One region of the Duganella sp. GW821-FHT01E12 genome, then DNA from elsewhere that is predicted to be linked to it. Evidence: predicted binding sites of a transcription regulator. Region 1 holds the regulator's gene; each other region holds the start of a gene.

Region 1 (5,190 bases):
CAGCTTTTCAGCAGCGGCTTTTTCCAGTTCGGCGCGCTTGACTTCGAATTCAGCAACGGCGGACGCGGTAGCGCGGCGGGCCATTTTTTGCGGAATCAGGAAGTTACGTGCGTAACCGTCTTTAACTTTAACGACTTCACCCAGGTTGCCCAGGTTGACGACTTTTTCTAACAGAATGATTTGCATAGTTCTTCTCCAGGATCTTATCTAGACGACGCAATTAAGCGTGGTGCAGATCGGTGTAAGGCAGCAGCGCGAGGTAGCGAGCGCGCTTGATTGCGGTGTCAACTTGACGCTGGTAGTGCGCCTTGGTACCGGTCAGACGTGCTGGCATGATTTTGCCGTTTTCCTGGACGAAGTCTTTCAGGGTGTCGACGTCTTTGTAGTCAACTTGTTCCACGTTTGCTGCGGTGAAGCGGCAGAACTTCTTACGCTTGAACAGTGGGTTTTGTTGCTTGCGCTTTTCTTTCAGCTTGAGCTTGTTTTTGTCGAACTTTTTACCGAATGCCATTTTAGGCTCCTGTATCTAAATTGAGCTGTCTGGGACAGCACTAAAATCAATGATGTGAAACACCAGGCTTTTGCTATTGCGATTCTTCTTGTTCAGGAAACCGGTGAACTGATACATGCCTGCCAGTGGCGCCTGACTGAAGCGGCCTGAAATCTCGCCCGCGGCAACCGCGGAAATTTCAAACTCGCTCAATCGGGCGATGCCTGCCTCGACTTGCTGCGACCGGTGCTGGAGTACAGCGTTCACGATCGGCATGCCGGCCGGGGTGTAGCGCAAGGCGTCCCGTTCGGCGATCAGGGCAATCAACTGGAGCTGATTCAGCTCGGTTCCCGGTAACAATTAGGCCGCAGGAGCAGCAGCGGCTGCTGGAGCTTCGGTGCGATGCGATTTCGCTGCATCTTCACGTTGTACCGACTTCATCATCGGCGAAGGAGCGGTTTCCGCTTTCTTCATCTTGACGGTCAGGTGACGCAGCACGGCATCATTGAATTTGAAGGCGGTTTCCAGCTCGACCAGGGTCTCGTTGTCGCATTCGATGTTCAGGCAGATGTAGTGTGCTTTAGCCAGTTTCTGGATCGAGTAAGCCATCTGACGACGGCCCCAATCTTCAACACGGTGCACGGCGCCGCCGCGGGTCGTTACGGTGGTTTTGTAACGCTCGATCATGGCGGGCACTTGCTCGCTCTGGTCCGGGTGGACGATAAATACTATTTCATAGTGACGCATGCAAACTCCCTTAAGGACTGTGAATATAGCCCACCCTGGCGTCAAGACAGGTGTGGGAAGAGGTAAGCCCGCGACTATATCAGCTTTTTATCCAAAAAACCAGCACTGCCCGGCAACAATCCGCCGCGCCCGGAGGGGCTCCATGAAATTATTTCGTGCTAAGCAACAAATTCCCTTGCTTTTCGCTTCACACTGTACAAAAATACAGACTGTCTATATACACAGGCCCAAAGCACTCTATGATCAAGCTCACCGCAAGACAGGAACAAATTCTCAATCTGATCAAGGATGCCATCGAGAACACCGGCTTCCCGCCGACCCGCGCCGAGATCGCCAATGAACTGGGCTTCAAGTCCGCCAACGCGGCCGAGGAGCATCTGCAGGCGCTGGCGCGCAAGGGCGCGATCGAGATCGCCGCCGGCACCTCGCGCGGCATCCGCCTGCTGGGCGTGCACGCCGAGCCGGCCACGCCCAAGGTGCCGGTGTCGCTGATGATGTCGCTGCCGCTGATCGGCCGCGTGGCCGCCGGCTCGCCCATCCTGGCCCAGGAAAACCTGGAAACCAGCTACAGCGTCGATCCGGCCATGTTCTCTTCCCGCCCGGACTACCTGCTCAAGGTGCGCGGCGAGTCGATGCGCGACGCGGGCATCATGGACGGCGACCTGCTGGCGGTCAAGAAGGTGGACAGCGCCAAGAACGGCCAGATCGTCGTGGCCCGCATCGGCAACGACGTCACCGTCAAGCGCTACCGCAAGACCGGCTCCACCGTCGAGCTGCTGCCGGAAAACCCGGACTTCAAGATCATCAAGGTCGATCCGGAAGCCGACGAGTTCGCGCTGGAAGGCCTGGCGGTCGGCCTGATGCGCAGCTGGCACTAGGCCTCTCCTCGCCGGCCGGTTAGCGCTTGCCTGCGGTCTCCGGCAGGTGCGACAGGTCGCGCGCGCTCAAGGCAAGGTCGCCCTGCCGGCCTTCCCATGCGCTCTGCGCCAGGGTGACGGCGTCGGCCTGGCGCTTGGCCTCGTCCGCCACCTGTACGAACACCTGGCTCATCAGCGTCTGCGCGGCGTCCATCTCGGCGTCGGTCATCAGGTCGGCCAGGTCGGCAGGGATGCTCTTGCCGACCGGGAGCGCAGCGTTGTAATTGGCAAGGAACCGGTCGTAGCAGGCGCGCCACGCGGCCAGCGACTGCGCCAGCGCCGGGCCGCCAGTCGCGCCCCGGCGCACCGGGATGTTGGGCGGCTGGCAGTTGAAGCGGGCCAGCGCAATGTCGGCGCCGTCGTAGCGGCTGGTGTAGTACTCGATCTCGGCTTGCCGGGCCAGGCGGCGGGCCTGGTCGCCGGCGAAGGCGCTACTCGACAGCACGGTCAATGCCAGAACCCATGCCGCTCTCATAACGCCTCCCCGCGCTTAGCAAAATTGAAAGCTTAGATTATCACAACTTGACGCTGCGCTCAGCAAGCTTCCAGCGCGCAGGTGAAATCGTCCAGCAGGTCGTCGGTGTCCTCGATGCCGACCGACACCCGTATCAGCGACTCGGCGATGCCCATCGATGCGCGGCGCTCGGCGCCCATTTCGTAGAAGATGGTGTGCGCCACCGGGATGATCAGCGTGCGCGTGTCGCCCAGGTTGGAGGCCGGGATCGCCAGCTTCAGGCGGTTGAGGAAGTCGAAGCAGTCGATGCCGTCCTTCAGCTCAAAACTCAGCAGGGAGCCAAAGCTGCGGAACAGCTCACCCGAGATCGCGTGCTGCGAGTGCGACGCCAGGCCAGGATAGTAGACGGCGGCCACGCGCTCGTCGCCTTCCAGCAGCTTCGCCAGCGCCAGCGCGTTGGCGCAGGTGCGCTCCATGCGCAGCGCCAGTGTCTCGGCGCCGACGGCGATGTGGTGCGCCGCCTCCGGCGCCAGCGAGGCGCCGAAGTCGCGCAGGCCCTTGGCGCGGATCTGCGCCAGCCCCCATTGCAGCGGCGCGGCCTTCTTGTAGTTCTCGTAGATGTTGGCGAACCTGGTCCAGTCGTAGGCGCCGGTGTCGGTCAGGCTGCCGCCCAGCGCGTTGCCGTGGCCGCCGATCGACTTGGTCAGCGCGTTGACCACCAGGCCGGCGCCGACCGCTTTCGGACGGAACAGGTATGGCGTGGTCATCGTGTTGTCGACGATGTAGAGGATGCCGCGCTCCTGGCACAACTGGCCGATGCGCTGCAGGTCCGCCACCTGCGTGCGCGGGTTGGCGATGGTTTCGACGAACACCACCCGGGTCTGCTCGGTGATGGCCGCGGCCACGTTGGCGACGTCGGTGGCGTCGACGAAGGACACGCCCACGCCCTGCGCCATGGTGGTCTGCCACAGGCTGTTGGTGTTACCGAACAAGAACGACGACGACACCACATGGTCGCCCGCGCGCAGCAGCGACTGGAACACGGCGCCGATCGCCCCCATGCCGGTGGCGAAGCAGATCGTGCCGACGCCCTGCTCCATCTTGGTGACCTTGTCTTCCAGCGCGGAGATGGTCGGGTTGCCCTGGCGACCGTAGCGGAAGCCCGGCTCTTTGCCCTGGAATACCGATGCCAGCTGGCGCGCGTCGGCGTAGCCAAAGGCGACCGAGGTGTGGATGGGCTTGTGCAGCGAACCGTGCTCGATGCCTTTCTGGCGGTCGTTGTGCAGGATGGTGGTGGTGAAGCCGTAGTTTTTCTTGTCGTTCATGTTCAAGCAGTCAAAAAAAAAGCCCGGTGCGGAATCAACCGCACCGGGCGCGACATCAGCCTTCGGCGGTCGCGAGATTCAGGTTCAGTTGCGAACGGCCCGCATCCTCGGGGCCGGCGGCCTTCGGATGGTGGCGCGCGTACTCCAGCTTGTCCAGGTAGTCCTTGGAGATGTCGCCGGTGACGTACACGCCGTCGAAGCACGAAGCCTCGAAGTTCTTCAACGCCGGATTGACGTCGGAGATGGCGCGCTTGAGCGCGTCGATGTCCTGGTACACCAGGTGGTCGGCGGTGATCTCGCGGCACACTTCCTCGGTGCTGCGGCCGTAGGCGATCAGCTCGTCGCGGGTAGGCATGTCGATGCCGTACACGTTGGGGAAGATCACCGGCGGCGCCGCCGAGGCGAAGATCACTTTCTTGGCGCCGGCTTCGCGCGCCATCTGCACGATCTCGCGGCTGGTGGTGCCGCGCACGATGGAGTCGTCCACCAGCAGCACGACCTTGTCCTTGAACTCGGAAGCGATGGCGTTGAGCTTCTGGCGCACCGATTTCTTGCGCGCGGCCTGGCCCGGCATGATGAAGGTGCGGCCGATGTAGCGGTTCTTGATGAAGCCTTCGCGGTATTCCACGTTCAGCGCCAGCGCCAGCTGGATCGCGGCCGGACGCGAGGAATCGGGAATCGGCATGACCACGTCGATCTCGCCATCCTTGAATTCGCGCTTGATCTTCTCGGCCAGGTACTCGCCCATCTTCAGGCGGGTGGCGTACACCGAGGCGCCGTCGATGACGGAATCCGGACGCGCCAGGTAGACGAACTCGAACACGCAAGGGTTGAGCGACGGATTGTCGGCGCACTGGCGCGCATGCAGCTGCTTGTCGGCGTCGATGAAGACGGCCTCGCCCGGCGCGATGTCGCGCACGAAGCGGAAGCCCATGCCTTCCAGCGCCACGGACTCGGAGGCGATCAGGTACTCGGCGCCCTGCTCGGTCTCGTTGATGCCCAGGCACAGCGGACGGATGCCGAACGGATCGCGGAAGGCCAGCAGGCCGACACCGGCGATCTGCGCCACGGCAGCGTAGCCGCCGCGCACGCGGCGATGCAGCACGGTCACGGCGTCGAAGATGGTGTCGGCGTCGATCGAGATGCCGGTGGTGGCTTTCTGGATCTCGTGGGCCAGCACGTTGAGCAGCACTTCCGAATCGGAATCGGTGTTGATGTGGCGGCGGTCGTTCTGGAACATTTCCTTCTTGAGCTGTT
Region 2 (5,190 bases), 880 kb from region 1:
TGGACGCTGCCCGAGCGCCGCAAATACCGCTTCCGGCTGGAGGACGTCGCCTTCGAATGAAGACCTGCATTTACGCTTTATTTACAGACGGGGCCCGACTATTTAGAACATTTTTACGTGGGCAGGAATACGCTTTTTCTGTCGCAACTACGTAAAGAAAATATGCTTACCTCCCTACACGGCATCTGGGTGCCGCTGGTCACCCCCATGCATCACGGTGAAATCGATTTACCTCGTTTGCAAAACCTGGCCGCCGACCTGATAGACCAGGGCGTGCACGGCCTGGTGGTGTGCGGCACCACCGGCGAAGCGCCGCAGCTGGACCTGGCCGAACAAGGCGCCGCGCTGGCCGCCGTGCTGGAGACGGCGCACAAGCGCTGCCCGGTGCTGATGGGCATAGGCGGCAGCGACACCTACGCCGCCGCCAGCCGCGTGCTGCAATTCGACGACATGGACCTGGCAGGCTATCTGGTATCGACGCCGGCCTACGTGCGCCCCTCGCAGGAAGGCCTGCTGCGCCACTTCGAGACCATCGCCGCCTCGACCGGACGCCCCATCGTGCTGTACAACGTGCCTGCGCGCACCGGCGTCAACCTGGAGCTGGCCACCGCCGCCCGGCTGGCCGAGCGGCCGCAGTTCGCCGCCATCAAGGAAGCCGGCGGCAGGCTGCGCCAGATCACCGACCTGGTCGAACACACGCCGCTGTCGGTGCTGTGCGGCGACGATTCCCTGCTGCTGGCCGCGCTGTGCGGCGGCGCCCACGGCGCCATCTCGGCCTCGGCCCACATCCGCGTCGACCTGTTCGTGCGGCTGTACGAGCTGGTCGAAGCGCAACGCCTGCCCGAGGCGCGCGCGCTGTTCGCCGGCATGCAATCGTTGATCCAGCTGATGTTCTCCGAGCCCAATCCCGCGCCGCTCAAGGCCGCGCTGGCGATGCAGGGCGTGCTGCGCGAGGAGCTGCGCCTGCCCATGACGCCCGCCACCAACGCCTGCAAGGCGCGCATCGCCACCATGCTGGAAGCGCTGGACGCGATCCCCCTCCACACCCCGGCGGAGGCCATATGATCGTCGCCCTCACCGGCATGGACGGCAACGCCACCGTCTCCGACCTGGCCGAAGACCTGGCGATGCTGCGCGTGGCGGCCGGCAGCCGGGTGCTGCTGGTCAGCCCCAACCCCGGCGCCTACGATCCCCATCTGTACGACGACCTGGTGATCGACGCCTCCCACCGCAGCGCCGACGCCGCGCTGGCCCGCGCCGCCGTCATCGTGGCGCTGGTGCGCCCGGCCGAAATCGAGCGAGGCGGCCACGCCGGCTTCCTTGCCCGCCTCCGCCACGCGCAGGAACTCAATCCCGGCGCCCGCGTGCTGGTGACCGTGGCGCACGGCAGCGAGCCGCTCACGCCCCACCAGACCGGATGCCTGCTGGTGTTCGTCGCGCAGATCCCCGGCGCGCGCCTGGCCGACACGCTGGAACTCGACCAGCGCGGCACCTACCACTCCCACCACAGCGAACTGGAACTGGACTCGCGCAAGACGGCCTACGTGCTGTGCGCACCCGAAGTGCGCCACCTGTACAGCGAAGTATTCCGCGGCGGCCGCTCCTGCCGCTAGACGAAAAAAAGGGGCGCGCGCACAGCGCCGCCCCTTCGACAACCGGACGCGAACCCGGTCAGAACACTTTGCTGATAGTCAGCTGCAGCGCGGTCTTGCCCAGGAACTTGCCGTTGGCCGGCGAGGCGTAGGCGGTCTTGCCGGCGTTGGTGCCGATCACCGCCAGCGCGCCGGTCACCACGCCGAAGTCCCTGGTGGCGCCGATCTTCCAGTCGCTATAGCTAGACGCGCCGTTGTGCTTGACGTTCTGGTGGCCGGCGTGCAGGTTGATGGTGTAGCCCTCGCCCGCCTCGATGTTGGCGCCCAGGTCCACATAGCCGCTGTTCTTGCTGTCGACAAAGCCAAACAGGTTGGTCACCGAGTGCGAGTACTTGATGTAGCCCGGGCCGTAACCGAGCTGGCCGTACACCTCGGTGGTGTTGGCGTTGGCCAAGCCGGCGACGTGCGCCAGGTCGTTGGACGGATAGACATAGGTCAGCACGCCCACGTCGTAGGACACATCGGCCGTGACCTGGCCGCGCTTGCCGGCGTAGATGTCCCACTCGATGTCGCCGCTGCCGCCGGCGTCCTTGGTCCACTTGATGGTCGACAGCCAGGTGCCGGCGTAGAAGCCAGTCGGGTTGTTGGTGTAGTCGAAACCGCCCTGCAGCGCCGGTTTCAGGCGGGTCTGCGAGATGCCGCGATAGCGGTAGTCGCTCACCACGGCGGCGTTGAAACTGGTTTCATTATCCGGCTTGGCGGCCGGCGCGGCATCCTCGGCGCGAGCCTGCGTGCCGGCGAAAGCAGCGGCGATGGCTGCGGCGAGTATTATTTTTTTCATGTTGCGGTCCTTCTTTCAGTGGTTAAGTCAAATCAAACGGTAAGAACTTCGCGGCACAGGGCATCCACATCGGCCGGCGGCTGGCCGTGGATGACGGTGCCGGCCAGCGTGGCCGACATCACCTGCGCCACATAGGCGCGCACCACGGCGCGCTCGGCGTCCGTGGGCTCGCCGGCGCCGCCCACCTGCACAAACAACACGTGCAGTCCGGGGTTGAACATGCGCGCCGCGTTCAAGCGGGCGATCAGCTGGTAGCGGGTCGACAGGTCGGCCTGCTCCGGCTTCAGGGGCACCACCGCCAGCCGCGCGGCGGCCAGCGCGGCGTGGCTCTCGGCGCTGTCGCGGCCCTCGGCATCGACCAGCACCACGGCCCCGCCGGCGCCGCCACGCTGGCCGGCAGCGGCGACAATCACAGCGTGCCCCGCGCCGCCAGCGGCGTCAGGCGGCCGAATTCGGCGCCCGGCAGGGCCCGCATCACCGCGTCCATCACCTGCGCCGCCAGCGCGCGCGACACGCACAGCCACACCCTGGCGCGGGCGCCGTGGTCGCAGGCCTCGACCCGCATGAACTCCATGGCGTCGCCGCAGGTGCGCATCACCAGCGCCCGCAGCGCGGTGACCGCGCCGCTGTCGACGGTGAGCTGCATCAGGCAGGCGCGCGGGCGCGGCGGCCGGGCGCGGTGCTGGTCCTGGGCGGCCCGGGTGTGGAAGAAAGCGTGCATGGCGTACCCCTGTGGTGAACGTTGCGATACCGGACAGCTTATCGGCGGCCCCGTAAAAACGGTCTAAAAAGGCGGGCCGGGCCTGTAAACATCGTGTATAAATTGCCCCGCGCGGTTTTTTTGCCGCGATTGCGCCCGGTTGAGGATAGAATACGCAAACGTCCGCATAAAACTGTACATAAACCCAGTATCGAAATTATCAGCTTGATCACGTATGGCCACTAAAAAACCAGTTTCCGACTACAGCGAAGCATCCATCCGGGTCCTCAAGGGCCTCGAACCCGTCAAGCAACGCCCGGGCATGTACACCCGCACCGAGAATCCGCTGCACATCATCCAGGAGGTGATCGACAATGCCTCGGACGAGGCGCTGGGCGGACATTGCAAAAACATCATCGTCACGCAGAACGCCGACGGCAGCATCGCCGTCGAGGACGACGGCCGCGGCATCCCGGTCGGCCTGCACCCCGAGGAGGGCGTGCCGACGGTGGAAATCGTCTTCACCCGGCTGCACGCCGGCGGCAAGTTCGACAAGGGCTCGGGCGGCGCCTACGCGTTCTCGGGCGGCCTGCACGGCGTCGGCGTGTCGGTCACCAACGCGCTGTCCAAGCGCCTGGAGATCACCGTCTGGCGCAAGGAGCCCGACGGCACCGGCCTGCACAAGCTGGCCTTCGAGCACGGCGACGTGGTCGAGCCGCTGGCATCCGTGGTGGCCCCGCGCGACGGCAAGAAGTCCGGCACCCGCGTCACCGCCTGGCCGGACGCCAAGTATTTCGACTCCCCCGCCATCTCGCAGACCGAGCTGCAGCGCCTGCTGCGCTCCAAGGCCGTGCTGCTGCCGGGCGTGACCGTCACGCTGGTCAACGGCAAGACCGGCGAATCGCAGGTCTGGCAGTACAACGACGGCCTGCGCGGCTACCTGACCGAGGCGCTGGCCCAGGCCACCGACGGCGAGACGCTGATCCCGCTGTTCGAGGGCGCGCAGTTCGCCACGCCGGACGCCGAGGGCTTCGCCGAGGGCGAGGGCGCGGCCTGGGTGGTGGCCTGGACCGAACAGGGCGCCGTGGTGCGCGAGTCCTACGTCAACCTGATCCCCACCCCCAACGGCGGCACCCACGAATCGGGCCTGCGCGACGGCCTGTACGGCGCCGTGAAAAACTTCGTCGAGATGCACTCGCTGCTGCCCAAGGGCGTCAAGCTGCTGCCCGAGGACGTGTTCGCGCGCGTCTCCTTCGTGCTGTCGGCCAAGGTGCTGGACCCGCAGTTCCAGGGCCAGATCAAGGAGCGCCTGAACTCGCGCGACGCGGTGCGGCTGGTGTCGACCTTCTCCAAGCCGGCGCTGGAACTGTGGCTGAACCACCACGTCGACTACGGCAAGAAGCTGGCCGAGCTGGTCATCAAGCAGGCGCAGTCGCGCCTGCGCTCGCTGCAAAAGGTCGAGAAGAAGAAATCGTCCGGCGTGGCCGTCCTGCCGGGCAAGCTGACCGACTGCGAATCGTCGGACGCCAGCCGCACCGAGCTGTTCCTGGTCGAGGGCGACTCGGCCGGCGGCTCGGCCAAGATGGGCCGCGACAAGGAATTCCAGGCCATCCTGCCGCTGCGCGGCAAGGTGCTCAACTCGTGGGAGACCGACAAGGACCGCCTGTTCGCCAACAACGAGATCCACGACATCTCGGTGGCGATCGGCGTCGACCCGCACGGCGTCGACAGCACGCCCGACCTGTCCGGTCTGCGCTACGGCAAGATCTGCATCCTGTCCGATGCGGACGTGGACGGCTCGCACATCCAGGTGCTGCTGCTGACCTTGTTCTTCAAGCACTTCCCCGGCCTCATCGCCAACGGCAACATCTGCATCGCCCGCCCGCCCTTGTTCCGGGTGGACGCGCCGGCGCGCGGCAAGAAGCCGATCCAGAAGCTGTACGCGCTCGACGCCGGCGAGCTGGTGGCGATCGAGGACAAGCTGCGCAAGGACGGCCTGAAGGAAGGCGCGTGGTCGATCTCGCGCTTCAAGGGCCTGGGCGAGATGAACGCCGAGC
Region 3 (5,190 bases), 140 kb from region 1:
TCAGGGCCGCGATCTTCACCTTCAAATTGTGCCCGCCCGCGTCCTCGACAAACTGTTGCCGGATGCGGAAAGGCCTGCCCGCCAGTTGCACCTGCGCCTCGCCCTCGGCGGCGATCTGGTCGAGATGCTGGCTGAACAGGCCGGTCACGCGCACCGGATCGCTGGGCGCGGCCAGCGTCACCACCGCCTTCGCCTCCGGCACGTCGCCAGCCACCGCCAGCACCGCCGCGCCGCCCAGGCTGTGACCGATCAGCAGGCTGGGCGCCTTGTGGCTGGCGCGCAGGTAGGCCGCCGCCGCCAGCAGGTCCGCCAGGTTCGACGAGAAATTGGTGTTGGCGAACTCGCCCTCGCTCGCGCCCAGGCCGGTGAAGTCGAAGCGCAGCACGGCAAAGCCATGCTCGGTGAGCGCCTGCGCGATGCGGCTGGCCGCGAACACGTCCTTGCCGCAGGTGAAGCAGTGGGCGAACAGGGCGTAGGCCCGGATGGCGCCGTCCGGCGCGTCCAGCCGCGCGGCCAGCTTCTGGCCGTCGGCGCCGAGGAATTCCTGTCGATGTGATCGCATGCGCTGTCCCGTGGTTGATGGCAGACGCTATTTAACCAAACAAACCGTGCAGATACCAGCGCGCCGTCTGCCCGCCCTCGTGGCCGGTGCGCTCGCGGTACAGCCAGTAGTGGGCGTGGTCCTCGCCCTCGGCCATGAAGTAGTCGCGGGTCTGCATCGCGCCCCACCAGCCGGCCTCGATGCGCTCGCCGCTGGAGATGATCTTCAGCGGCGAGCCGTAGTACGGCCGGTGGTCGCGCATCAGCAGGGCGATGGGCTTGGCCAGCAGCCACGCGGGGCGCGGCAGGCTGGGCATGTCCGGCGGCAGCTGGGCGCGGGCGTCGGCCGGACGGATTTTTTCCTGCACGCTGACCCAGGCGTTGGCCTGCTCGGGGCGGTAGTCGGCGCGCGGCGCGGCCTGCAGCACGTTCTCCGGCCCCAGCCGCGCGGTCAGCAGTTCCAGCAGGCGCTGCCAGTCCTCCTTGCTGCCGCCCGGCTCGGGAAACAGCGAATCACTCGGCGGCGCCATCGGCCGCACCTGCGGCGCCTCCAGGCACAGGCCGATCACCGGCGCATCCAGCGCCTGCTTGGCCAGGCGCTCCTTGAGCAGGCGCACCAGGTGCTCGTCGCGCCAGGTCGGCTCGGCCAGCACGATGTCGATCACGGTCGGCGGGCCGGCCACCCTGCCGCGCTCGTGCTCGAGCAGCAGGCGGATGCGCTCGACCGCGAACTGGCGCGCGCTGAGCCAGCCGGTGAGCTGCTGCAGCAGGCGGCGCGCGCCGAACAGCAGCGCCTCGGCGTTCTCCACGCGGTCGAATAGTTCCAGCCTGGCGCGGAAGCTGGCCGGCGCCTCCAGCCACTGGTGCATCTCGGCGCGCTCGCCGTGGGCGTCGTCCAGCATGTCGATCAAGGCCCGGCCGCAGCGGCGCTGCAAGCCGGGACGCGGCAGGCGGCGCATCTCGCCCAGCGTCAAGCACCCGATGCCTTCCAACCAGCTCAGGTAGGGCCGAGCCGGAGGCAGCAGGCTGCCGGGCAAGCGGTCCATGCGCCGCACCAGCGCGTCCATCGTCAAGGCCCGCCCGGCGTTGCCGCAGGCCAGCAGCCAGGCGCCGCGCGCGGTGGGCGCGCAACTGAGCGTGGCCGTGAAACCAAGCGCCTCCATGCTGGCCGCCACCAGCCGGCACAATGCGCGGATGCCGCCGAACAGGCGCAGGCTGGCGCCGACGTCGAGCAGCAGCGTGGCCTCCTCCGCCTGCGCCAGCTGCGGCGTGAACTGCAGCAGCGCCATGGCCACCGCGTGCTGCGCGTCCGCCTCCAGCTGCGGCGCGCGCTGCTGGAACTGCGACTGCGGCGCCAGCATCAGCGCGCCGCCGCGCCGCATGCCGGCCTCGACGCCGGCATGCCGCGCCAGCGCCGACATGGCCACCACCCGCTCCTGCTCCAGCACCACGGTGCAGCGGTCAGCCGACCAGCGCGGGCAGAATACTTCGAGCGGGAGCCGTGGCAGGTGTAGTCCGATCCAGAGGCGCATGGCGTTGTAGTAGCGATGGGGTTAAGGGCAAGAACAAGGGCGTGTCGCGCTGCGGTCCTCGTCGCTTGACGAAGCCGATGTTGATGCCGCCCGGCGCCGTGTGCAGCGACAGCCGCAGCGGCGCCGGCGAGGCGTCCTGCGCGGCGGCTAGCGGGCGCAGCATGCAGAACAGCGTGTCCCCGCTTTGCGCCGCCAGGTGCAGGCGGCGCAGCGTTTCGCCGCGCGCGTGGTTTTGCCACAGCAGCAGCGCGCCGCAGCAGCCGCTGCGCAGCACCTGTTCGGCCGCCCACAGCGCGTCGCCGCTTTTGGCGCCGCTGCGTATCCACACCAGCTGCGACGGTTCCAGGCCCAGCGCGGCCAGCGCCAGCGCCTGCGGCGCGTGCGGCGGCTGCAGCAGCACGATGGGCCGCTTGCCCAGCCCCAGCAACGCCGGCCGCAGCAGCCGCAGCTCGCCGATGCCGTGCTGCTGCACCAGCAGGTCGACCAGCACGCCCAGCGGCCAGCCGCCGCCCGGCAGCTGGGCCGACAAGGCGGCAAAGCCGGTGTCGGCGCAGCGGGTGGCGCTGTGCGCCAGCTGCGACGCCAGCCATAGCGATGGGTGGACGGCTTCGGGTGCAACGGCGGCGGAAAGGGAGGCAGATCGGCTCATGATATGGACTGGATTCTACCGTAAATACTGTATGAATACACAGTACTATTTGCGGCCGTTTTTGGCAAGGCCAATCTGTATCGTGCGGCGCATGCTGTACCATGTGGTTCAGGCAACTTAACAACAAGGACATCCTTTGCAAACCATTCAACTGGTCGGCGCCATCCTGTTCGGACTGGCGCTACTGCACACCTTCGCAGCCAAATCCTTCGAAATCCTGTCGCACCGCCATCCGCGCCACGCGGGCCTGTTCCACCTGCTGGGCGAGGTGGAGGTGGTGTTCGGCTTCTGGGCCTTCATCCTGATCGCCGCCATGGCGCTGCTGAGCGGCGGCGAGGCCGCCATCCACTACGCCGAGTCGCGCCAATACACCGAGCCGCTGTTCGTGTTCACCGTGATGGTGGTGGCCGCGTCGCGGCCGGTGCTGGACATCATGGAGCGCCTGCTGCTGGTGCTGGCCAAGCTGCTGCCGATGCGCGTCGAACTGGCGCTGGTGTGGTTCGGCCTGGCGCTGGTGCCGCTGACCGGTTCGCTGATCACGGAGCCGGCCGCGATGACCCTGGCCGCGCTGATGCTGGCGCCGCTGGTGTTCCGCGACGGCATGCCGGAGTGGCTGAAGTATGGCGCGCTGGGCGTATTGTTTGTCAACGTCTCGATCGGCGGCACGCTGACCGCCTACGCCGCGCCGCCGGTGCTGATGGTGGCCGGCACCTGGCAATGGGACAGCGCCTTCATGGCCACGCACTTCGGCTGGAAGGCGGCCATCGCGGTGGTGCTCAACGCGACCGCGATCACCTTCATCCTGCGCAAGCATCTGCGGGCGCCGGCCGCGCCGTCGGCCGAAGCCGCGGCGGCGCCGGCGGTGCCGCTGGCGGTCACCGCGATCCACCTGGCCTTCCTGGCGGCGGTGGTGCTGCTGGGCCATCATCCGGTGCTATTCCTCGGCATCTTCATGCTGTTCCTGGGCTTCACGCAGGCTTACCAGCGCTACCAGAATCCGCTGATCATCAAGGAGGGCTTGCTGGTCGGCTTCTTCCTGGCCGGGCTGGTGGTGTTGGGCGGCATGCAGCAATGGTGGTTGCAGCCCATCGTCGAAAGCCTGCCGCCGATGGCGCTGTTCTTCAGCGCGCTCGGCCTGACAGCGATCACCGACAACGCGGCGCTGACCTATCTCGGTTCGCTGATCCAGGGGATTTCAGCGCAGTCGCAATACATGCTGGTGGCCGGCGCGGTGGCCGGCGGCGGGCTGACGGTGATCGCCAACGCGCCGAATCCGGCCGGCGTGTCGCTGCTGCGGCGCGGCTTCCAGGATGAATCGATAGGCGCTATCGGCCTGCTGGCCGGCGCGCTGGCGCCGACGGTCGTGGCTGCGCTGGCTTTTCTGCTGTAACCACGCCGACAGGCTCCCAAGCTCGTACCCAGAGGGGCTTCTGCAAGCCCGACAGAAAAGTAACGCGCGGTTAAAAATATATTCGCCAAGTTGTTACAAAATACGTATTTTGTGGCAATTTTGCTCACTACAATGGTTTTGGGTCTAGGCCCACAGGTAGCAACGTCAGGATTCCCAACCTTTTCACTCAAAGGATACACCATGACTGCCTCTATCAAAATCACCGCCTGCGACAATGAACTTCACGTCATCGCTTCCACTCCGTCGTTCTCTACTGAAATCTGCCATATCTCGTCCGGCAATAACGACCCGGTAGCCTATAACGTCAGCCTCGGCTCCATTCTGCCGGCCGGAACGTATTCGCTGACCATGGTCGGCATCAACTGGGGCGGCCCGGCCAAGTACGCTGTTGCGGTCACGAACAATGGCGTGACCACCCCGTACTCCTTCGAAAAGAACGACACGCCGCCTGGCGTCGCCTGGAACCAAACGATCACCGTCAAGGTATAAGAGTTTTGGAAAGACGGGCAATAAATTCAGCGCCGCTGGTGGCGTGAGAAAAATTCCAGCATCATCTTGCTGGCGTCCGGGCCGGCCTTGGCGTTGAAGGCCAGTGCCGGGTCGCCGCCGCTCCAGGCGTGCTCCAGGTCGGCGATCCGGGCGACGCGCAGCAGCAGTTTTCTTCCTTCGTAAAAATCATGCAGCTGGTGGGCGTTGTGGCGGCCGCCGCGTCCTTGCGGCTTGTGGGTGATCTTCGGCGCCGCCGACAGGCGGTTCAGCAGCCGGCTTTGGCGTGTCAGCTGGAGCTGGTTGATCGGGCGGACGACCTGGTCGCCCTCCCCCTGGATCAGGATCGCTGGCATGCCGGGGAATTGGGGATGGCGCATCAGCACTTCGTGCGCGGCGCTGTCCATGCGCGTGGCGGCGCCGTGCTGCATCACGCCCAGCGCGCCGATGGTGTTGTGCCCCGCGCCGAACACGGGGCCTGAGTGCAGCCCAACGGCGGCGAACAATTGCGGATGGTTCAGCGCGACGATGTTGGCCATGCCGGCGCCGGCCGAGATGCCGGCGATGTAGAT
Region 4 (5,190 bases), on a different contig from region 1:
GACCGCCGGCATCAGGAAGGCCACCAGGATGATGATGTACTGCGCCACCTGGGTCCAGGTGATGGCGCGCATGCCGCCCAGGAAGGAGCACACCAGGATGCTGGCCAGGCCGAGGAAGATGCCGACCGAGAAATCGACGCCGGTGAAGCGCGAGGCGATCAGCCCCACCGCGTAGATCTGCGCCACCACGTAGGTGAAGGAGACGATGATGGTGGCGCAGACCGCCAGCAGGCGCACCGCGCGCCCGCCGCGGCCGTCGCCGTCGCCGCCGCCGTAGCGCGCGGCCAGGAAGTCGGGGATGGTGTACTGGCTGAACTTGCGCAGATAGGGCGCGATCAGCAGCGCCACCAGGCAGTAGCCGCCGGTCCAGCCCATGATGTAGGCCAGGCCGTCGAAGCCGTGCAGGTACAGGCCGCCGGCCAGGCTGATGAAGCTGGCGGCGGAGATCCAGTCGGCGGCGGTGGCCATGCCGTTGAACATGGCAGGCACGCGCCGTCCGGCCACATAGTATTCCAGCACGTTGGAGGTGCGGCTGAGCACGCCAATCGAGGCGTACAGCACGATGGTGGCGAACATGAACAGGTAGCCGATCCAGGTGCGCGACATGCCTTCCTGCTCCAGCACCGACAGCGCCACCAGGAAGCAGGCGAAGCCGGCGGTGAACAGCAGGTAGTAGCTGCGCAGGCGCTGGAAGAAGCTGCGGGCGGCCTTCACGCGCGCGGCTCCGGCTTGGCTGCCGCCGCCGCGCGGTCGAGCTTGCGCATGCGCCAGGCGTACAGCGCCAGGATGGTCAGGTAGACCAGCGACGCGCCCTGCGCCGCCAGGTAGAACGACAGCGGCCAGCCGAACACGCTCAGGCCGGCCAGCTCGCGGGCGAAGAAGGCGGCGCAGAAGCCGGTCGCCAGCCACACCAGCAGCAGGATCGCGGTCAGGCGGCGCGTGCGCTGCCAGTGCTGGACGCGGCTCAAAGGCGGGCTCTTATCCATAGTACGGCGGCTCGCTTTCCGGTTCCGGCGGACGCGGCGGCAACGGGAAGGTCAGCCGGAACAGTGCGCCCGGCAGCTTCGACTGCTGCGCGCGCGGGTTGTTGTAGATGTCGACCTCGGCGCCGTGCTGCTGGGCGATCTCGCGCACGATGGCCAGGCCCAGGCCGCTGCCCTCGGCCTTGTTGCCGAGGATGCGGTAGAAGCGCTCGAACACCCGCGCGCGCTCGGCCTGGGCGATGCCGGGGCCGGTGTCCTCGACCTCCAGGAAGCCGTGCTCGGCGTCGCCGCGCACGCGCACGGTGACGCTGCCGCCGGCCGGCGTGTAGCGCAGCGCGTTGTCGATCAGGTTCGACAGCAGCTCGCGCAGCATGGTCGGGTTGCCGACGATGTGCACCGGCTCGGCCGGCGCCTCGTAGCCCAGGTCGATGCGCTGCGCGAACGAGGCCGGCACCCAGTCCTGCACCGCGCTGCGCGCCAGCTCGGACAATTCCAGCGGCAGCATGGCGGTGCCGGCCTGCGGCTGGTTCTCGGCGCGGGCCAGGGCCAGCAGCTGGTTGACCAGGCGGGTGGCCGCCTCCGAGCTCTTGGCCAGCTGCTCCAGCGAGCGGTGGATTTCGCCGCTGTCGGTCTGGCGCAGCGCCAGCTCGGACTGCATGCGCATGCCCGCCAGCGGCGTACGCATCTGGTGCGCGGCGTCGGCGATGAAGCGCTTCTGCATCTCGATCGACAGCGACAGCCGCGCCAGCATGTCGTTGAGCGAATTGACCAGCGGCGAGATCTCCTCCGGCACCTGGTTGGAGGCGATGGGGCTGAGGTCGTCCGAGCTGCGCGCGCGGATGCGCTCCTGCAGCTGCGCCAGCGGCGACAGCCCGCGCGCCAGCGCGAACCACACCAGGGCCAGCACGATGGGCAGGATGATGAACTGCGGCAGGATCACGCCCTTGATGATGGCGTTGGCCAGCTGGCCGCGCTTCTCCAGCGTCTCGGCCACCTGCACCAGCGCCAGCTGCGGATCGTCGACGGCGTCGCGCTCCAGCCGCACGTAGGCGTAGGCCACGCGCACCGGCGTGCCGTGCATGGTGTCGTTGCGGAAGCGCACGCTGCTGCGCGGCTTGTCGTCTTCGTCGATGACGGGCGGCGGCAGGTCGCGGTCGCCGTCCACGTGCTCGCCGTGCGGGCCCTGGATCTGGAAGTAGACGCTGTCGACGTCGTCGGCGCGCAGGATGTCGCGGGCCGGGCCGGACAGGCCCTTGATGAGCTTGCCGTCCACCGCGCGCACCTGCTGCGCCAGCACGGTCACGCTGTCCTCCAGCGCGTGGTCGAAAGGCTGGTTGGCGATGGACTTGGCCACCAGGTAGGTGATCGCGATGCTCATCGGCCACAGCAGCAGCAGCGGCGCCAGCATCCAGTCCAGGATCTCGCCGAACAGCGAGTGCTGGATGTCGTCGTCGGCCTCGGCCGCCGGCGGCTGGTATTCCAGATCCTGCTGCGGTGGCGAGGCCGGCGGCGTCACTTGGCGGCGTCCGAGAATTTCTCCAGGCAGTAGCCCAGTCCGCGCACGGTGGCGATGCGGATGCCGCCCACCTCGATCTTCTTGCGCAGCCGGTGCACATAGACCTCGATGGCGTTGTTGCTGACCTCCTCGCCCCACTCGCACAGGTGGTCGACCAGCTGTTCCTTGGACACCAGGCGGCCGCTGCGCGCCAGCAGGATTTCCAGCAGGCCCAGCTCGCGCGCCGACAGGTCCAGCATCTGCTCGTTGATGTAGGCGCTGCGGCCGACCTGGTCGTAGCTCAGCGGCCCGTGCCTGACCACGGTGGCGCCGCCGCCGGCGCCGCGCCGGGTCAGCGCGCGCACCCGCGCCTCCAGCTCGGACAGCGCGAAGGGCTTGGCCATGTAGTCGTCGGCGCCCAGGTCGAGGCCGTTGACGCGCTGTTCGATCGAATCGGCCGCCGTCAGGATCAGCACCGGCAGCAGCGAGGCGCGCGCGCGCAGGCGGCGCAGCACCTCCAGCCCGGATAGCTTGGGCAGGCCCAGGTCCAGGATCAGCAGGTCGAATTCCTGGGTCGACAGGGCGGTGTCGGCCTCCTGGCCGTTGCCGACGCAATCGATGGCGTAGCCGGACTGGCGTAGCGAGCGGGTCAGGCCGTCGGCCAGTACGCTGTCATCCTCGGCAAGTAAAATACGCATGTAAGGTACTCCGGCTGCAGAAGCTTGTATTGTGTTGCATTTCGCGCAGGGTGGCGAGTTTTTGTGCTATCTCAAAATTGTTTAAAAATCGTGCTTGCATTAAGCACTGTTTTTTTATACAGTGCTGCCTGTACCGACGAATTCGACGAATTTGCACCCACCTACTGGTTGAAAGAACATTATGGACGATAAAAAAGCTGTTGTACCTGCATCTGAAAAGGCTAAGGCGCTCGCTGCCGCGCTGGCCCAGATTGAAAAGCAATTCGGCAAAGGCTCCGTAATGCGCATGGACGCCAACGCGCCGATCGAGGACGTGCAGGTGGTGTCGACCGGCTCGCTGGGCCTGGACATCGCCCTGGGCGTCGGCGGCCTGCCGCGCGGCCGCGTGGTGGAAATCTACGGTCCTGAATCGTCGGGCAAAACCACGCTGACCCTGCAGACCATCGCGGAAATGCAAAAACTGGGCGGCACCTGCGCCTTCATCGACGCCGAGCACGCGCTGGACGTGGGCTACGCGCAGAAGCTGGGCGTCAATCTGCACGAGCTGCTGATCTCGCAGCCGGACACGGGCGAACAGGCGCTGGAAATCTGCGACGCGCTGGTGCGTTCCGGTTCGGTGGACATGGTCGTGGTCGACTCCGTCGCGGCGCTGACGCCGCGCGCCGAGATCGAAGGCGACATGGGCGATTCGCTGCCGGGCCTGCAGGCGCGTCTGATGTCCCAGGCGCTGCGCAAGCTCACCGGTTCGATCAACCGCACCAACACCCTGGTCATCTTCATCAACCAGATCCGCATGAAGATCGGCGTCATGTTCGGCAGCCCGGAGACCACCACCGGCGGCAACGCGCTGAAGTTCTACGCCTCCGTGCGCCTGGACATCCGCCGCACCGGCTCGATCAAATCGGGCGACGAGGTGATCGGCAACGAAACCAAGGTCAAGGTCGTCAAGAACAAGATCGCGCCGCCGTTCAAGGAAGCGCACTTCGACATCCTGTACGGTGCCGGCACCTCGCGCGAGGGCGAGATTCTTGATCTGGGCGTGGAAGCGAAGATTGTCGAGAAGTCCGGTTCGTGGTACAGCTACAACGGCGAGCGCGTCGGCCAGGGCAAGGACAACGCCCGCATCTTCCTGCAGGAGCGTCCGGAGCTGGCGTGGGAAATCGAAAACAAGGTGCGCGAATCGCTGGGCGTGCGCGCGCTGCCGCCGCTTAACACCGACAAGGGCGACACCGTCGTCAAGCTGAAATCCGTCGACAAGGCGGACAAGGGCGACAAGGCCGACGCAGCGTAAGCGGCGTCCGCTTTATCCCGAACCACCGCGCTGTTGATTCAGCCGGTGGTTTTCTCATTGCGCAGAGGGTTTTATGGCAGCACCGCAACTGAGCCTGAAGGCACGCGCCCTGCGCTTCCTGTCGATGCGCGAGCACAGCCGCATGGAGCTGGGCCGCAAGCTGGCGCGCTACGCGGAGGAGGGCGACGATGTCGAAGCCCTGCTCGACCTGCTGGAAAAGAACAACTGGCTGTCGCAGGAGCGCTTCTCGGAGGCGCTGATCCACCGCCGTTCGGCCCGCTTCGGCAACAGCCGCATCGTCGCCGAGCTGCAAAGCCACGGCATCAAGGGCGAGGAGCTGCAGGAGCTCAAGGCCGGCCTGGCCGAGGGCGAGACCGAGCGCTGTGTCGAGGTGTGGAACCGCAAGTTCGGCACCGTGGCGGCCGATCCGCAGGAACGCAACAAGCAGATGCGATTCCTGCTGCAGCGGGGCTTTTCCCAGCGCGCCGTGCAGACCGCGCTCAAAGGCGCGCCGGAAGACGAGTGAGATCGAACCCCAAATCCACAGGCAGGGGTACCACCGCACCGCACCATGTAATGTTTCCATGACAGAAATAAGACTGGTGAATTTCTTGCCAAAAGGCTCACGAAACGGCCATTTTCAGCGCTCAAAGTTATGTTCTGGCGCAACTTGAGGCACCGATGTGCTACACTTTTGGGGTTTTTGCAGCGCCGCAGGTGCGG

The links. Region 1 encodes LexA, which represses DNA repair genes until DNA is damaged. Its sites were predicted from a motif close to ACTGTATNNNNATACAGT; they were not measured.
Region 2: a site for LexA is predicted at 3,326-3,343, ahead of AC07WS_RS09630 (DNA topoisomerase IV subunit B). Genes of this name have one in related genera too.
Region 3: a site for LexA is predicted at 2,748-2,765, ahead of imuA (translesion DNA synthesis-associated protein ImuA). Genes of this name have one in related genera too.
Region 4: a site for LexA is predicted at 3,282-3,299, ahead of recA (recombinase RecA). Genes of this name have one in related genera too.

What each region holds. Positions count from the first base shown of each region.
Region 1 is NZ_JBWKWR010000002.1:93,768-98,957, forward strand. Features, by position in the region: gene rplI (50S ribosomal protein L9) at 1-186, opposite strand, end outside; gene rpsR (30S ribosomal protein S18) at 221-511, opposite strand; gene priB (primosomal replication protein N) at 527-832, opposite strand; gene rpsF (30S ribosomal protein S6) at 851-1,237, opposite strand; gene lexA (transcriptional repressor LexA) at 1,477-2,115, shown strand; gene AC07WS_RS05685 (hypothetical protein) at 2,135-2,629, opposite strand; gene AC07WS_RS05690 (cystathionine gamma-synthase family protein) at 2,689-3,933, opposite strand; gene purF (amidophosphoribosyltransferase) at 3,989-5,190, opposite strand, start outside.
Region 2 is NZ_JBWKWR010000002.1:972,349-977,538, forward strand. Features, by position in the region: gene AC07WS_RS09600 (hypothetical protein) at 1-60, shown strand, start outside; gene dapA (4-hydroxy-tetrahydrodipicolinate synthase) at 163-1,065, shown strand; gene AC07WS_RS09610 (hypothetical protein) at 1,062-1,613, shown strand; gene AC07WS_RS09615 (TorF family putative porin) at 1,672-2,433, opposite strand; gene AC07WS_RS09620 (hypothetical protein) at 2,466-2,846, opposite strand; gene AC07WS_RS09625 (hypothetical protein) at 2,843-3,154, opposite strand; gene AC07WS_RS09630 (DNA topoisomerase IV subunit B) at 3,369-5,190, shown strand, end outside.
Region 3 is NZ_JBWKWR010000002.1:235,394-240,583, forward strand. Features, by position in the region: gene AC07WS_RS06345 (alpha/beta hydrolase family protein) at 1-562, opposite strand, end outside; gene AC07WS_RS06350 (Y-family DNA polymerase) at 594-2,072, opposite strand; gene imuA (translesion DNA synthesis-associated protein ImuA) at 2,002-2,721, opposite strand; gene AC07WS_RS06360 (putative Na+/H+ antiporter) at 2,858-4,111, shown strand; gene AC07WS_RS06365 (hypothetical protein) at 4,313-4,621, shown strand; gene AC07WS_RS06370 (extracellular catalytic domain type 1 short-chain-length polyhydroxyalkanoate depolymerase) at 4,648-5,190, opposite strand, start outside.
Region 4 is NZ_JBWKWR010000011.1:109,005-114,194, forward strand. Features, by position in the region: gene AC07WS_RS24940 (sodium:solute symporter family protein) at 1-714, opposite strand, end outside; gene AC07WS_RS24945 (DUF4212 domain-containing protein) at 711-986, opposite strand; gene AC07WS_RS24950 (sensor histidine kinase) at 979-2,499, opposite strand; gene AC07WS_RS24955 (response regulator) at 2,496-3,176, opposite strand; gene recA (recombinase RecA) at 3,358-4,467, shown strand; gene recX (recombination regulator RecX) at 4,541-4,993, shown strand.